Regions from separate parts of the Kitasatospora sp. NPDC058162 genome, predicted to be linked through region 2. Evidence: riboswitches for the same ligand, from Rfam matches in the RefSeq annotation. Region 2 holds a riboswitch; the other holds the start of a gene.
The links. A riboswitch is a leader RNA that binds a small molecule or an ion and turns the genes downstream of it on or off. The one in region 2 is predicted to bind S-adenosylmethionine.
Positions count from the first base shown of each region.

Region 1: another riboswitch for S-adenosylmethionine. It lies ahead of ACFVXG_RS00595 (IclR family transcriptional regulator); the one in region 2 lies ahead of thrC (threonine synthase).

Region 1 is NZ_JBHVUS010000001.1:152,115-155,314, forward strand. Features, by position in the region: gene ACFVXG_RS00590 (neuraminidase (sialidase)) at 1-1,118, shown strand, start outside; gene ACFVXG_RS00595 (IclR family transcriptional regulator) at 1,220-1,933, opposite strand; SAM riboswitch class I at 2,134-2,276, opposite strand; gene ACFVXG_RS00600 (hypothetical protein) at 2,451-2,708, shown strand; gene ACFVXG_RS00605 (hydroxymethylcytosylglucuronate/cytosylglucuronate synthase) at 2,911-3,200, shown strand, end outside.
Region 2 is NZ_JBHVUS010000003.1:510,087-513,286, reverse strand. Features, by position in the region: gene ACFVXG_RS08810 (trehalose-6-phosphate synthase) at 1-100, opposite strand, end outside; gene ACFVXG_RS08805 (glucosyl-3-phosphoglycerate synthase) at 139-1,149, opposite strand; SAM riboswitch class I at 1,293-1,428, shown strand; gene thrC (threonine synthase) at 1,445-2,752, shown strand; gene ACFVXG_RS08795 (ubiquitin-like small modifier protein 1) at 2,778-3,056, shown strand.

The sequences.
Region 1 (3,200 bases), on a different contig from region 2:
GCGCGGTGGCCGCCGCCACCTCGACCGACGGCGGGCGCAGCTGGCAGCACGTCACCGAGCTGATCGGCGACAACGACCCGGCGATCACCGACGACAAGAACGCCGTCACCGCCGACCCGGTCCACCCGGGCACGGCCTACCAGGTCTGGGACCGGGTGGACCAGGCCGCCGGCCCGACGCCGGTCTTCGACGGGCCGGGCTACCTCTCCGTCACCCGCGACCACGGCCGCACCTGGTCCCCGGCGAAGCCCTTCGTGATCACCGCCACGACGCCGAACACCCAGACCATCGGCAACCAGATCGTGGTCGACCCCCGCACCGACACGCTGTACGACTTCTTCGACTGGATCACCTTCACCGACGCGACCGCCACCACGGTCAGCGATGTGCACTTCGGCATGGTCAGCTCCACCGACCAGGGCCGCACCTGGAGCCAGCCGGTCCGGGTCGCCGCCGACACCTCCGTCCCCGAGGTCCACCCGAACGCGCCCACCGACGCCACCAAGTCCCTCCGGGCCGGCGCCGGCCTGCCCAGCGTGGCCATCGACCCGCAGACCGGCGAGCTCTACCTCGCCTACGAGGGCTCGGAGTCCACCGGCGGCCGGTACGACGCGATCCAGCTGGTGCACTCCACGGACGGCGGCCGGACCTGGAGCGCCCCCACCCGGATCAACCAGGCCCCGGGCGCGCCGGCCTTCACCCCGTCCATCACCGTGACGGCCGACGGCACCGTCGCCGTCAGCTACTACGACCTGCGCTACCTCACCCCGGGCGACACCACCACGCTGCCCACCGCCGCCTGGCTGCTCAGCTTCCCGCGCGGCGGCGAGAACAGCCCGGTCGAGCGGCAGATCTCGCCGGTCTTCGACTGGCTCAAGGCGCCCTTCGCCGGGGGACACTTCCTCGGCGACTACGAGGCCCTGATCACCGACGGCCACCGGATCCGCCCGGTGCTGGTGACCGCCGGCGCCGACCCGCTGAACTCCACCGACGTCTACAGCGGCCGCTTCCGGCCCGACACCCTGCGCAGCCCGGCCGCGGGCGCGCCGACCGACCAGGCGGCGCGCACCGGGGCGCCCGCCGCCGGCCCGCGCGCCGTCCAGCACCTGCGGCGCTGAGCCGGTCCGGCCACCGGCACGGAGGTGCCGGTGGCCGCCCGGGCCCTGGTCAGCGGCTCGGCCAGGGCCCGCACATCGCTCTTGAGTGCGCAGTTCGTCCGTCAGGGCATGCGCAGCGCCTCGGTGAGGTGGCCGGCCGCCTCGATGACGGCCTGCGAGAGGCGGGCACCGGGGTGCCGGGTGAGCCGTTCGATCGGCCCCGAGACCGCGACCGCCGCCACCACCCGCCCGGACGGGCCGCGCACGGGCGCGGAGACGGAGGCGACGCCGGGCTCGCGTTCGCCGATCGACTGGGCCCACCCCCGGCGCCGCACACCGCTGAGCGCGGTGGCGGTGAACCGGGCGCCCTGGAGCCCGCGGTGCAGCCGCTCGGGCTCCTCCCAGGCCAGCAGGACCTGGGCGGCCGAGCCGACCTTCATCGGCAGGGCCAGGCCGACCGGAACGGTGTCCCGCAAGCCGAACAGCCGCTCGGCGGCCGCGACGCAGATCCGGACCTCGCCCTGCCGCCGGTACAGCTGGGCGGTCTCGCCGGTGACGTCGCGCAGGTGGGTCAAGACCGTACCGGCGGCGGCCAGCAGGCGGTCCTCACCGGCGGCGGACGAGAGCTCGGCGAGCCGCGGGCCGAGGACGAACCGGCCCTGGAGGTCCCGGCCGAGCAGCCGGTGGTGTTCCAGTGCGACGGCGATCCGGTGGGCGGTCGGCCGGGCCAGGCCGGTGGCGTCGACCAGCCCGGCCAAGGTGGCCGGGCCGGCCTCCAGGGTGCCGAGGATCGAGGTGATCTTGTCGAGCACGCCGACGCCGCTCGTGTTCTCCATGGACGGGTACTCCAGTCTCAGATCCCGTGAGCGACGGGTGGGTTCGGCTCACGGGCGCTCCGGTGGGGGTGGGAGCGGGGTGGTCAGCGGGGACAGGCCTGCGGGAACAGCAGATTGCCTGCGCCGAGCACGAGACGGGTACGCGAAAGGGCCGGGGCGGGAAGCGCCCGGGCGAAGGACAGCACAGAGAGCACCGTGTCTCCTCATCTTCCCCGCGCCACGTTGGCGACAGGCCGGAGTTGGCACTGACCCCGAACGGCACGGCGCGTACTTCGGACGCCGGGTCGAACGGGGAGTTGCCGGGGCTTCGTAGGGCCGGTCCCTCCACCCCTCTGGATGATTCGCGAAGAACCATACAAGATTTCCCGGGCACCCCGCCAAACCTTTTCCCGATCCCCACGCCCGGGGCCGCTGCGACGGGCCCTCCGCCCACGGTCAGGGCGCCCCCGACCCTCTCCGCCGGCCCCTACCGGTTCCCGGTCACCACGGTCGGGCGGGGCGCGGAAGAATGGGGCGGGTGACCAGCACTCAGCCGATTCCCCGGGGCCTCACCGCCCTCATCCCCGATGCCCGCACCCAGGCCACGCCCGGTGAGCGAGCCGCCTCCCAACTCCTCCACCTGCGCGAGGCGACCGTGCCCGTACCGGTCCTCGCCGCGGCCGCCGAGCTGATCACCCCGCAGCTGAAGGACCCCGACCCGGCCACCCGCGCGGCCGCCACCGCCGTTCACACCCGCCTGCTCGCGGCCATCGAGGACGCCACCCCCGGGCGGTAGCCGACACCCTCCCCCGGTGGGGAGCGGCGGGCTGCCGACTGCGCCGCTTGACCCTCCTTCGTCAATACGCTGAACGGGAACTTCACCTGGTGGGGTGGTTAGGTTTCACTTTTCCGTAGGTAGTCGAACCGACCCTTCCTCACCCGGCTGGTACGAATGCGGAGCGACAGGAAATCCGGTACGGGCGGGGGAGTTGGCAGCGATGAAGGCGAACGCGGAGAGCAGCACGGTGGCCGTGGCCGGGGTGGAGTTCGGCTGGGGCAGTTCGGGGAAGTTGAGCGCGGTCCTGTCCGCGCTCCGGGCCCGCGGCGGCGAACGGCTGAGATTCATCGGACTGGCCTCCGGGCTGGGCAGACCGGTGCTCGCCGAGCAGCCGGTGAAGCGCTGGTTCGACCTGCCGGAGGAGCGGTCGAACCGGGAGTTGAGCCGGATCGTCCAGGCGCAGCGGGTGCGGGCGGCGCTCGTGGTGCTGGACGGCGCGCTGGCGAACGC
Region 2 (3,200 bases):
CGTCGTCGGCGGTGCTGAAGGACACCGGTCCCCGGTTGGAGGCCACCAGGACGGGGGCGGTTCCGGTCGCACTCGAACGTTCGGTCGTGAGATCGCCCATGGTTGGGATGTTGCCGGGGGGTCGGGGCGGCAAACCCGTCAATGACGGGTGGAGTATTCGGGGACGGTGTGCATCGGGGGGCGTTCCAGGGCCGTCACGGGGTGGGTGTGGGCGGTGAAGATGGGGGTTCCGCCGGCCGGGGTGCGGGTGAACTGGGTGAGGTGGGGGTGGACGAGGTCGGCGGAGGCCTTGAGGCGGTGGGTGCGGTCGAGGCGTTCGAGGGCGGTGCGGTAGATGGTGGCGGCCATCCGGCCGAGGGCTTGGCCGTCCTGGTGGCGGTGGTGCCGGACGCCGACGTCGACCTGGGCCAGGGCGTCCAGGCCGACCTGTTCGAGGGCGTCGACGAGCAGGCCGAGTTCGACGCCGTAGCCGGTGGGGAAGGGCAGCCGTTCGAGCAGTGAGCGGCGGGCCGCGTACTCGCCGCCGAGGGGCTGGACGAAGCCGGCGAGTTCCGGCCAGTGGAGGTTGAGCAGGGGGCGGGCGACGAGTTCGGTGACCCGGCCGCCGCCGGCCGGGACGATCGCGCCGCTCTCCGTCTCCAGGGGGCGGTCGTACATGGCCTTGACCAGGTGGATGTCGGGTTCGGTGAGCAGCGGGCCGACGATGCCGGAGACGAAGGCCGGGTCGAACTCGCGCAGGTCGGCGTCGACGAAGCAGACGATGTCGCCGTGGGTGACCAGCAGGGAGCGCCAGAGCACCTCGCCCTTGCCGGGGACGGCGGGCAGCCGGGGGAGGATCCGGTCGCGGTGTTCCACCCGGGCGCCGGCCTCGGCGGCGACGGCGGCGGTGGCGTCGGTGGAGCCGGAGTCGACCACGACGAGTTCGTCGACGAGCGGGATCCGGTCCATGAGCTCGCGCCGGACGGTGCGGACGATGTCGCCGACGGTGGCCTCCTCGTCGAGGGCGGGGAGGACCACGCTGACCGTCTGGTGGGTGCGCCGCTTGGCGGCGAGGAGGGCGTCGACCGGCCGTTCGGCCGCGCTCCACGAGCGGCGGCGGAGCCAGGACGCCGCCTGCGGGAGAAGTGCGGGGGTCGGTTCGGCGGGCACGGTGACTCTCCTCGGCGGGATCGGTGGAACGGGCCATCTCGCTTGGCGGACGGTCCCTTTCGGGGTGGACGCCTTCGGATACAGTCTTCGTACAGCGGTCGGACCTTTGCACGCCGGGGTCGCCGCTGAACCATAACTTCACATGCTCATCCAGAGGGACTGAGGGAACGGCCCGTTGACGTCCCGGCAACCTTCTCGCGCGGCTGTCGTCGACAGGCCCCGGCGGGACAGGTGCCAATTCCGGCCTGTGGCGCGACCGCGCCGCGGGGAAGATGAGGAGAGAGGCCTCGCCATCATGGCTATCGACACCGCCGCACCCTCCCCCAGCCTTCGGCCGGGGGTACCCCCAACGGTCGACCTCGGCCCCGCCGCCGCCCTGTCCTGTCGGGAGTGCGGAACCCGCTTCCCGCTCGGCCCCAGCTTCGCCTGCCTGGAGTGCTTCGGGCCGCTGGAGATCGCCTACGAGTTCGGCAGCGAGCGCGCCGAGGAGCTGCGCAAGCGGATCGAGTCCGGTCCGGCGTCCATCTGGCGGTACGCGCCGCTGCTGCCGGTGCCGACCGACGTCGCGTCCAAGCCGAACCTCAACCCCGGGTGGACCCCGCTGGTGAAGGCGGACAACCTGGGCCGTGAGCTCGGGTTCACCGCGCAGCTGCACGTCAAGGACGACTCGGGCAACCCGACGCACTCGTTCAAGGACCGGGTGGTGGCCTGCGCGATCGAGGCGGCCCGGGCGTTCGGGTACACCACGTTGTCCTGCTCCTCGACCGGCAACCTGGCCGGTGCGGTGGGTGCGGCGGCGGCCCGGGCCGGGTTCCGCTCCTGCGTGTTCATCCCGCACGACCTGGAGCAGGGCAAGGTCGTGATGGCCGGGGTGTACGGCGGCGAGCTGGTCGGCATCGAGGGCAACTACGACGACGTGAACCGGTTCTGCTCGGAGCTGATCGGGGACCCGGCCGGCGAGGGCTGGGGCTTCGTCAACGTCAACCTGCGGCCGTACTACGGCGAGGGCTCCAAGACGCTGGCGTACGAGATCTGCGAGCAGCTCGGCTGGCGGCTGCCGGAGCAGATCGTCATTCCGATCGCCTCGGGCTCGCAGCTGACGAAGATCGACAAGGGGCTGCAGGAGCTGATCAAGCTGGGTCTGGTGGAGGACCGGCCGTACCGGATCTTCGGCGCCCAGGCGGAGGGCTGCTCGCCGGTGTCGGCGGCGTTCAAGGCCGGCCGTGACGTGATCAAGCCGGTCAAGCCGGACACCATCGCCAAGTCGCTGGCGATCGGCAACCCGGCGGACGGCCCGTACGTGCTGGACATCGCCCGCCGGACGGGCGGCGCGGTGGAGGACGTGACGGACGCGGAGGTCGTGGCGGCGATCCGGCTGCTGGCCCGGACCGAGGGGATCTTCGCGGAGACCGCGGGCGGGGTGACCGTCGGCGTGCTGAAGAAGCTGGTCGAGACCGGTCAGCTGGACCCGTCCAAGGAGACCGTCGCGATCAACACCGGGGACGGCCTCAAGACGCTGGACGCCGTCTCCGAGGCGGGCATGACCGCCGTCATCCGCCCGACGCTGGACTCCTTCCACGCCGCCGGCCTCGCGTCCGCCTGAACCACCCACCCCCGCTAGGAGAGCCATGAGCGCCAACGTCCGCATCCCCACCATCCTGCGCACCTACACCGGCGGCGCGGCCGAGGTGACCGCCGAGGGGGCCACCCTGGCCGAGGTGATCGCCGACCTGGAGCAGAACCACGCCGGCATCGCGGCCCGCATCCTGGACGACACCGGCAAGCTGCGCCGCTTCGTCAACGTGTACGTGAACGACGACGACGTGCGGTTCGCCGAGGGCCTGGAGACCGAGATCAAGGACGGCGCCGGCGTTTCGATCATTCCGGCGGTGGCCGGCGGCTGCTGAACCGTCCGGTCCGCTTCCCGGCCGCCCGCACGTACGGAGACTGGAATTCCGTACGTGCGGGCGGCCGCTTGCATTTCGGCGGGAATATTTCCCGGTCAAGTCGGAGTAGAGTGTGGCTCTGCTGGGAACAGGGTTCCCCTTCCG